Regions from separate parts of the Actinomadura citrea genome, predicted to be linked through region 1. Evidence: riboswitches for the same ligand, from Rfam matches in the RefSeq annotation. Region 1 holds a riboswitch; each other region holds the start of a gene.

Evidence for each region. Region 1 has a riboswitch for cyclic di-AMP ahead of BJ999_RS38870 (C40 family peptidase). Riboswitches for the same ligand answer to the same signal wherever they lie in the genome.
Region 2: it holds a riboswitch for cyclic di-AMP, as region 1 does, so the genes downstream of both, BJ999_RS14145 (CHAP domain-containing protein) here and BJ999_RS38870 (C40 family peptidase) in region 1, are expected to answer to the same signal.
Region 3: it holds a riboswitch for cyclic di-AMP, as region 1 does, so the genes downstream of both, BJ999_RS04750 (C40 family peptidase) here and BJ999_RS38870 (C40 family peptidase) in region 1, are expected to answer to the same signal.

The regions. Positions count from the first base shown of each region.
Region 1 is NZ_JACCBT010000001.1:8,483,473-8,486,733, reverse strand. Features, by position in the region: gene BJ999_RS38875 (transcriptional regulator) at 1-205, shown strand, start outside; gene BJ999_RS38870 (C40 family peptidase) at 787-1,728, opposite strand; cyclic di-AMP (ydaO/yuaA leader) riboswitch at 1,786-1,992, opposite strand; gene BJ999_RS38865 (amino-acid N-acetyltransferase) at 2,264-2,785, shown strand; gene BJ999_RS38860 (RDD family protein) at 2,787-3,261, shown strand, end outside.
Region 2 is NZ_JACCBT010000001.1:2,997,694-3,000,954, forward strand. Features, by position in the region: gene BJ999_RS14140 (gluzincin family metallopeptidase) at 1-1,004, opposite strand, end outside; gene BJ999_RS14145 (CHAP domain-containing protein) at 1,044-1,880, opposite strand; cyclic di-AMP (ydaO/yuaA leader) riboswitch at 1,890-2,045, opposite strand; cyclic di-AMP (ydaO/yuaA leader) riboswitch at 2,181-2,379, opposite strand; gene BJ999_RS42940 (C40 family peptidase) at 2,875-3,261, opposite strand, start outside.
Region 3 is NZ_JACCBT010000001.1:963,179-966,439, reverse strand. Features, by position in the region: gene BJ999_RS04755 (DUF6153 family protein) at 1-168, opposite strand, end outside; gene BJ999_RS04750 (C40 family peptidase) at 280-1,323, opposite strand; cyclic di-AMP (ydaO/yuaA leader) riboswitch at 1,327-1,472, opposite strand; gene BJ999_RS04745 (M56 family metallopeptidase) at 1,578-2,516, opposite strand; gene BJ999_RS04740 (BlaI/MecI/CopY family transcriptional regulator) at 2,521-2,898, opposite strand; gene BJ999_RS04735 (MMPL family transporter) at 2,903-3,261, opposite strand, start outside.

The DNA of each region.
Region 1 (3,261 bases):
TGGCACCGACGATTTCGGGCTGAGCGAGGAAGAGATCCGGTTGCTCGCCCAGATCGCCAGCGGTGTCACCGCCGATGTGGCGGCACGCAAGCTGGAACTGAGCGCTCGGACCTTGCGGCGCCGGCTGCGGACGATCTGCGACCGGCTGGAGGTCAACACCCCTATCGAGGCCGTGGTGTGGGCGGCCCGGAGGCAGCTCATCTAGCGATGCACCCCCCGACGCTCGCCAGGGGACGGCGAGCGTCATCCGGAGAAACGGCGGCTCATCCGAATTCCGTCCGACCCCGCAGCGGCGGCGCCCGCGCCCTGGCAGGTAGGTCCCTGCAGAAGGCGTCGCCGCGGACGGCGTTCGGGCCTGACAGGCCCACCCTGCCCGCCTCGATCTCCGGCGAGCCCGGCCCCGCGACGGCTCTGGCCGGCGCGCCCCGGCCCGATCAGTTCAGCATGGTGAACGGCACCGCGAACCCGGTCGGCGTGACGGGTCGGCTCCGACAGCACTGACCGACCTCGCGACGGGCCTGATCGACGCACCTCGGCCGACCAGGGCGGCGCGGTCGGCCCCACGATGGTCGATCGGCTTCACAGAGTCGACGGGTGCGGTGGCGGGGTTCTAGGGCCTTTCTCGAAGTCGCCTCGGGCACGCGCGCGAACGCGTGACCTGCCCGGTGCAGCGAAGCCGGAGGCGAGCGAAACCGGGCTGATCGCGAAGCGATGCCGCGTTCGCCCAGGCCCGGTCACGTAGCGAGCCGCCAGGCGAGCGAAGTGGGCCGGGACTTTGGAACACAGCTAGGCGACCCGGACGCCGCCCGCGAAGGGGCGTCCGTTCATGGAGGCGATCTTCACGACGTCCCCGGTGTGCGGGGCGTGCAGCATCTTGTCGCCGCCGACGTAGATCCCCATGTGGTGCAGGTCGGAGTAGAAGAAGACGAGGTCGCCCGGCTGAAGATCGCCGCGCGACACGTGCGTCCCGGCGTTCCACTGGCTGCCGGTGTAGTGCGGCAGGTTGATGCCGACCTGCTTGTAGGCCCACATCGTGAGGCCGGAGCAGTCGAAGGTGGTCGGGCCGGCGGCGCCCCACACGTACGGGCGGCCGATCTTGCCCATCGCGTACCGGAGCGCCTGCGCGGCCTTGCCGGTGCCGATGACGGGGAGCTTGGCGAGCTGGGTGGGGTCCTTGTCGACGAGCTTGCCGCGGATCTTCTCGTAGGCGTCGGTGATCTTCGTGCGCTGCGAGTCGAGCTGCGTCTTCAGGGCCTTCACCTGCTTGGCGCGGGCCTCGGCAGACTTGCGGGCACGCTGAGCGGACTGCATGGCCTGCATCAGCCCGAGCACCTGGGTGCTGTCCTGCTTGGCGAAGTAGTGGAGGGTCGCGGCCTGGTCGAGGATGGACTGCGGGTCCTGGGAGGCGACGAACGAGACCGCGGGGTCGGAGCCGCCCTGCATGTAGCTCGTCGCCGCGAGAGATCCGACCTTCTGGCGGAGCGCCTCCAGCGTCTTCTCCTGGCGCTTGGCGTTCTCCGTGGCGACCTTGGCGGCGCGCTGCGACTGCGCGAGCCTGACCTTCAGCCCGTTGTACTGCTCGGTGAGCTGTTCCAGCTGGTCGGCGAGCTTGAGCGCCTTCGTCCTCAGCTCCTTGGCGGAGGGCTCGGGGTCGGCGTGCGCGACGGCGATCGCATGCGGGGCGATCGCGTGCGGAGCGGCCGAAACGACGGCGAGCGCGCCGACCATGATGGCCGCGCGCCCACGGAAGTGTGAAAGGGAAGCATGCCGCGATCGCTTCACGAATACTCCTCTCCTCAGCCGCCTACCGGGTTAGCTGACGGGTTGGGGCCGGAGCGGCCCGTCCGCGTCCGTGGGCGAACCGATCGCCCGCGACTGCGGATTCACCCCTCACGGTGGTCGCTCAGGGCGATTCCCCGAAACGCTCCGAAAGTGGGTCCCCGGCTCCCCGGGCAGCTGGTTGCGACCCGTGGGACTCGGCGGTGCGGCCTCCGTCCTACGGTGGGCCGACGTCAGCGATGGACACTAACGGACCCCGCATTGGATGCCAACCAGAACATGCGAATTCGCAGGTCGCGCTGCGCGGTGAACGAGGGAATCGCCGGATGGGTCGCGTTCCGTGCGCTGTGTTCTGCCTCACTTTTCGACCCCCCCTCGGCAGTGCCTAGTCTCTTTTATCTAGTCACTTGCGCGCGGTGCTCGGCACGGTTGGACGGAGGGCGTCGCCCGGCGAGCACGCGGCGTTCGATAATCTCGCCTGCTTGTGGAAGTCGTGATCCGGCGTGCACGTACCGCCGACGTCCAGGAGATCCGCAGGCTCGTCGACCTGTACGCCGGGTCGGGGCGTCGCCTGCTGAAGAAGACGACGGTCAAGCTGTACGAGGACGTCCAGGAGTTCTGGGTCGCCGAGGACGTCCAGCACGGGACGCCGGGGCCGCTCGTCGGCTGCGGCGCCCTCCACGTCATGTGGGAGGACCTCGCGGAAGTCCGTTCGGTCGCCGTGGACAAAGGATGCGGGGGACGGGGAATCGGGCACCGGATCGTGACCCGCCTCCTGGAGAACGCGCGTGAACTCGGCGTGCGAAGGGTGTTCTGCCTTACCTTCGAGGTGGAGTTCTTCGCCCGCCACGGCTTCCAGCAGATCCTGGGGACTCCGGTGGCGCCAGAGGTGTACGAAGAACTTCTCCGCTCCTACGACGAAGGCGTGGCAGAGTTCTTGAACCTCGACCGGGTCAAGCCGAATACGTTGGGCAACACCCGGATGTTGCTTCGCCTGGAGGACTGAGATGAGCGATTCCCCCCACGGCGGGCGGCCTTACCAGCCCCGGCAGGGGCAGGGTTCCTACGGCCCGCCGCCTCCGTACCAAGGTTCTCAGTGGCAGCAACCACAGCAGCGGTCGTCCCAGCAGCAGTGGGAGCAGCAGTCCCAGCAGCAATGGCAGCCGCAACAGGAGCAGTGGAACCAGCAGCCCGCCTACGACGACTACGGCTCCTACGACGACGGCGGTGAGCCGGTGCTGGCGCCGATCCACCGTAGGGCGGGAGCGCGAATCATCGACAACGCGCTCGTCGCGGTCTTCGGGTTCGCGCTCGTCCTCCCGGTGACGATCGGCGCATTCGGTCTGGGCAAGCCCGGCAGCAAGACGGAAGACGAGGGGGGTGTGTGGAACTGGCCCATCATCTTCACCCTCTTCTGCGTCCTGTCCGTGCTGCCGTTCATCTACGAGGCCGTGCAGTTGTCCATGTGGGGACGGACGCTGG
Region 2 (3,261 bases), 5.5 Mb from region 1:
CGGCGCAGCTCGCCGGCCGCCGACCGGGTGCTGATCTTGACGTGCCGGTAGCCGACGTAGTCGGCGAAGCCCTCGATCAGCCACAGCGGCGTGCGCCGGTCGCGTGCGCCGCCGGTGGCGACGTGGGTCAGCTCGTGGGCGAGGACGACGTCGCGGCCGAGTTCGTTGAGGCGGCCGAAGGTACCGGGGGAGACGATGACGCGGTCCTCGCCGCGGCCTCCCCCGGCGGCCGGGGCCACGGTGGCGAGCGCGGCGATCTGGCCGAGGCTCTGCCCGGGGCCTGCGAGCGCGGAGGCGAGGGTCGCGTCGGCGGGGACGAGCGCGACGACCCGCTGCGCCCACCCCTTGCCGACCACGGACGTGACGCCCGGGACGGCCGCGTCCAGCCGCCCGGCGATGCCGTCGAGGCCGGCGCCGTCCCCGATGACGAGGCCGGCGCGGCCCCTGACCACCGTCAGGGGGCCGCAGTCCCAGATGTCGGTGTCGTCGGCGAGGCCGCGGGACGTCCCGTCGCCGACGATCGTCCACGTCCCGGCGCGCGGGGCCAGCGTGAGGTAGCGGGTGCGGGCCACGTCGCTCCGGTCGAAGCCGCGCAGCCGGTAGCGCACCTCGACGCGGACGACGGCGGTCCCGCCGTCCACGGCCTCGGTCGTGACGATGCGCTCCCGCCAGCCTTCCAGGGGGAGCTTCCGGAGGTTCCCGTACACGCGGGACTGGGCGTCCTGGAAGGCGGCGGGGGCGTCGCCCACCGTGGCGAGGAACGCCATGCGGTCGCCGTCGCGGACGGCGCGGGCGCGGTTGGTGAGAACGGCGGCGGCCGTGTGCGGGCTGAAGGTCCCGGCGGCCCGGGAGGTGGGGCGCGCGCCGGCGCCCGCCGCCCCGCCGCCGGAGCGCGCGCCCGCCAGGCCGGCGCCGCCGGCGAGGAGGGCGCCGATCCCGCCCGCGCCGAGGGCGAGGACCCTGCGCCGCGTCACGGGGGCGTCCTGCCCGGGGCCTTCCTCCATGGGCGCGATCCTATGCAGGGCGCGGGACGGGGGGCGCCGTCACGACCGGTAGTCCGGGTAGCCGTAGCCGACGACGACGTCTGTGGAACGTTCCCTTACGCGGACGGCGTTGTCGGTGTTGCCCTCGACGGTCTCGATCGTGCCGTCGTCGACCTTCTTGATCACCATGCCGACGTGCTGGATGTCGTCGACGGACTCGCCGCCGTCCCACGCGAAGAAGACGATCGCGCCGGGCCTCGGCTCGGTGCCCCAGCGGCCGTGCTCCTGGAACCAGCGGGCGTGGGCGACCGTCCAGGCGTCGCTGCCGATCTGGTCGGTGAAGCCGATCTGCTCGCCCACCCAGGAGACGAACATGTCGCACCAGTTCGCGTCCCCGTAGCCGTCGAGGGAGCCGCCGTCGCGCGCGAGCGTCTCCTGCGCGCGGGACGTGGCCATGTACCACTCCTGGAACTTGGTCTCGCCGCCGCCGTCCTCCTCGACGCCCACCTGCGAGCGGGCGAGCCCGATGGCCTGCGCGGCGGTGGGCCGCGACTTCGCGGCGGCCTTAGCGGAGGTCGTCGCCTGCGGCCGCGCGGGCCGGTCCTTCTTCTTCGCCGGGGCCTTCGGGCCGGTGGTCTCGGGCTCGTCCTCGGACGAGCGCCGGGACGTGAGCCTGGACGGGTCGCCGTGCGCCGTCAGGCCCGGGGCCAGGTCGGCCGCGGCGGCGGGCCGGGCCGGGGCGGAACCGAACGGCAGGACCGACGCCTGGGCGGTGGCCGCGGCGGTGCCGATCACGGCGGCGCCGACGACCACGCCGCCGGTCGTCCGCCACGTGAGGGACAGGGAGTTCGGCTTGCGGTGCCTGCCGGGGGTCTTCTTGCAGTGCGAGCGTGGCACGGGGGGATCTCCTCGACTTCCATGCCGCCTACCGGGTTAGCTGACGGGTTCGGGCGTGGAAGCCGCCCTACGGCCCGTGAAGGCAGGCCGATTCACCCCAAAAAGGACGCAGTGGGTCCCCGGTTCCACGACGGCCGCGCATGCAGGGCACGGCGGTCCGCGGACTCGGCGGTGACGTGCCCGGGGGCGGGCACGCCGGTTCGGATGGGGAATCTCGGCGGGCGCGGACGCCCGCGGAGTGCAGGGGGTGGGGGCGTGGCCGCGTGGCGGCCACGCCCCAGGTAACGCTGCGGGATTCACTCCTTCTCTTCCAGACGCCTACCGGGTTAGCTGACGGGTTCGGGCGTGGAAGTGGCCCTACGGCGGCTCCCACCGGACTGCGGAGAGAGACGCGCCGATTCACCCCGGGTGCCGGAATGCCCGTTCGGAGACGTTGTCCGAACTCCGGCGGATATGGGTCCCCGGTTCCGCACTGAAGCGGATTCGGCGCTGCCGCTGCGATCCTGGGGGCGAGATGGGGCCCGGCGCGGGACCTGTCTCCCGCGTGCGAACGAGCGGCGCCTGATGTTGTGGGTGGACGGCGGCCCGTCTCCGGGACCGTCCGGGGATCTGCCCCGTGTAGGCCACCGCGGCTGCGCGCTCAGCGCCATGCACGCTGCGAGCGTGCGCACGGTGGACGGGACAGGCCGGTCTGCGTCGAGACCGTGCGGCGCCTTCGGGCGCCGCGGGACGGCACGTGGGGCGTGCCGCCCTGGGGGAGCGGCACGTGGATCGCGCCGCCGTCACGCGGGTGCTGGATGCGCCGCGTGGGGCCGGGGCGCCGGGTGGGCGCCGCGGGGCCGCGGCGTCTGGAGGGCGCCGTGAGTGGTGACAAGGTACCAAAACCCCAAAGGAAGGCAAACCCCCCCAAAACCAACAACGGACCAGGTCAGGCCTGGTCCGTTGTCGATGAGGCTCCGTCACGCCCGCGGGGCGGGGGTGTCGGGGCGGTGCGTCAGGGGCGCCCTGCGCCGTAGTAGTTGCTCAGGTAGTAGCCGGAGGTGATGTCGGCGATCCTGACGACGTCGCCGGTGTGCGGGGCGTGGATCATCTTGCCGCCGCCCACGTAGAGGCCGACGTGGCCGAGGCTGCTGAAGAACACCAGGTCGCCCGGCTGGAGGTTGCTCTTGGCCACCCGCTTGGTCGCGGCGTACTGGGAGTTGGTGGTGCGGGTGATGCCGACGCCCGCGGCGGCCCAGGACTTCATGGTGAGGCCGGAGCAGTCGTAGGAGCCAGGGCCCTCGGCGCCGTAGGAGTAGGGCTTGCCGAGCTGGGCGTAGGCGAAGTCGAGCGCCGCGCGGGCCGGACCGCTGGCCGGCCCGTTGTAGGTGCCGCCGGTGCC
Region 3 (3,261 bases), 7.5 Mb from region 1:
CGGGCTCGACGTGGCTTGGAAGCCGTGCATCGCCAGCAGACCGAGAAGCACGAACAGGCCGGACGCAAGCCGGAGGACGTCGCGGCGCAACGACCGCCTCAGCCGTCCCGCCCGCCGTCCGGTGTTCGCGCCGTCCCGTCCAGGGCGGCCGCCGACGTGCGTTCTCATCCCGGAGCCCAGGGCGGCGAAGGGTGATCGGCCATCGGCGGCCGGGCACCGGGGGCGGGCGGCATCTCGGAGGTCAGGCGGCATCTCGGGGGTCAGGCGACATCTCGGGGGTCAGGCGACACGGACTCCGCCGGCGAACGGGCGGCCGGCGAGGGGGGCGATCTTGACGACGTCGCCGGTCTGCGGTGCGTGGACCATGTTGCCGTTGCCGATGTACATGCCCATGTGGTGCAGGTCGCTGTGGAAGAACACCAGGTCGCCGGGCTTCAGCTGGCTCATGCTCACGTGGGTCCCGGCGTTGTACTGGCTGCCGGTGTAGTGGCCGAGGGTGATGCCGACCTGCGCGTAGGCGTACAGGGTCAGGCCGGAGCAGTCGAAGCCCTTGATGTTGGCGCCCTGCGCGGTGCCGTAGCTCGGGCCGGACGCGGTGCCGCCGCCCCAGGAGTAGGGCACGCCCTGCTGGGCCAGGGCGGCCCGGACGGCCGTCATCGCCTTGGCCGAGGCTCCGCCGGAGCTGAGGTTGGGGATGGAGCCGGGCCGCGCGCCGGCGGTCTTGAACGTGCCGAGCTGCTTCTCGACCTTCTTGAGCTTGACCTGGAGTTCCCGGCGCTTCTTCTTCGCCTCGCCGGTGAGCGCGCGCACCTGGGCGGCGCGCTGCTCGGCGGCCTTGCGGGACCGGTCGGCGCCCTGCATCACCTGGAGCATCTGCGTGATGCGGGTGTCGTTCTGCTTGGCGAAGTAGTTGAGGGTGGCCGACTGGTCCAGGACGGCCTGCGGGTCGGAGGACGAGGCGAAGGTGATGGCCGGGTCCGCCGGGCCGTTCTTGTAGCTGTCCGCGGCGATCTTCGCCATGCGTTCGCGCGCCTCGTCCAGTGCCTGCTTCTGGCGCAGGGCGCTGCCCTTGGCGAGTTTCGCGGCGTGCTCGGCCTGCTTGAGGCGTTCGCGCAGGCCGTTGTACTGCTCGCTGAGCTTCTCGGCCTCGTCGGCGAGCTTCTCCTGTTGCGCGGTCAGTTGCTTGCGCGTCGGCTTGGGCTCGGCGTGGGCGGGCGCGGGCGCGAGGAGCCCGGCGGACAGCGCGAAGGCGGCCGTCCATGCCGTGCCGGTGCGGATCCTGCGGCGGGCTGTCGTTCGGGGGCCGGCAGCTCGTCGCTGCATGCGGTGTCCTCTCCTGTACCGCCTACCGGGTCAGCTGACGGGTTCGGGCCGGAGTCGCCCTACCGTCCTGGTGGGACGGATTCACCCCTGAAGATCGGGTCCCCGGTTCCCCGGACGGAGCCGTCCGCGGGATTCGGCGCGGTCGCCGGCCGTCCCCGGCGGGGACGTCGGACCGTGACCTCCTACGGAGCGTAGGAGGTTTACGGTCGGTTCGCCACCGAAGCGGAGGATTTCCCCAAAAGCCACATACCGCCTCAGCACGTCGCGGCGAGCTCGGCGATCGCCACGGCCCCGGCCAGGAGCGGCGCGGCCACCGCCGCCACCACGAAGAGACCCGCCGCGAGCCGGACGGCGCGCCGCGGCCTCGCCCGAGCGGCGCCCTCCAACCGCAGCACCCGCTCCATCAGCGCACCGGCGGCCGGCGCGCCCGCGGCCCCGAGCGCCCCCGCGACGGCGGGCGCCGCCGAAAGCCGGCACAGCGCGCCGACCAGCGGCTGCGTGCCGTGGGCGCGGACCGCGGCGTCGTCCGCGGCCATCTCCAGCAGCAGCGGCAGCCGCGCCTTCGCGCGCCGGACGGTCGGCAGCCACGGCAGCATGGCGTGGACCAGGTCCACGGCCAGCAGGAGCACGTGGTGGCGCTGGCGCAGGTGCGCCCGCTCATGCGCCAGGACGGCGCCGAGCTCTTCGGCGCTGAGCACCTGCTGGGCCCCGGTGCTGACCACGATCGCGCGGTGCCGGGACGGCAGCGAGTACGCCACGGCCACGGGGTGGTCGAGGACGAGGACGTCCGGATGGCGGCGGTCCTCGCGGGCGACCAGCCGCAGCATCTCCCGGTGCCGCCGGCGGTGGCGCACGGCCCGGCCGAGCCTCGGCAGGCCGCGGGCGAGCACGGCGGCGCAGGCCGCGACGAGGACGGCGGTCGCGACGGCCGCGGCGGCGGTGGCGATCCGGCCGTGGTGGGGCAGGCAGTCGCGCAGCCGGGACAGGAATCCGTGGCCCGGGCCCGGCGGCGCGAGCAGCGCCGCCGCCGCGATCCCCGCCGCGGCGATGCACGTTCCGGCGAGAGCGGCCGCCCAGCAGGCGACGGCCGTCCCGGGGCCGACGGCCGAGCGCCTGAGGAGATCCAGAACGGGCCCCGCCGCGCACCCCAGCACGACCACCGAAACGACCAGGCCGGTCACCAGGACGATCACGCGGTCACGCGTCCTCGCCGGCGGTCCGCCGCCGCAGGGCGTCCAGGAGGTGCCGGGCGTCCTCCGGCGGGACGCTCTCGGCGAACCTCGCCAGGATGGCGCCGTGGTCCGCGGCCTCGCTCAACGCGTCCATCATCAGCTCGACCGCGTACTCCTCCCGCGGCCGCGTCGGGCCGTAGCGGAAGGCCGGGCCGTCCTGCGTGCGCCGGAGGAGGCCCTTCTGCGCCAGGCGTTCGGCCACGGTCTGCACGGTGTTGTAGGCCAGCGCCTTCTCCGCGTCCTCGTTCAGCTCGGCCAGCAGTTCACGGACCCGCAGCGGACGGGGGGCCGCCCAGAGCACGTCCATGATGGAGCGTTCGAGCGATCCTCCGAGTGCGGACACGCGGTCACCTCCGTCCCGCCCACATTGTGCCGGACGTCTCCCGCGAACCGGCCCCCTGGAGCGGGGTTTCTCCAGCATGGGCGGGGCCCCGACGGCCGGGCATCCACCAGTTGGCTCGGCCGCACAGCTCCATCACCGCGGGGACGAGGACCATCCGGACGACGGTGGCGTCGACGAACACGGCGACGGCCATCCCGAGCCCGATCTGCTTGACCGAGACGTCGGGGCCGAGCAGGGACGTCGAGAAGACGGCGATCATGATGGCGGCCGCGGCGGTGATGACCTTGGCGGTGCGCGCCAGGCCGCGGGTGACGGCCGTCCGGGTGTCGCCGGTGCGCTCGTACTCCTCCCGGACCCGCGAGA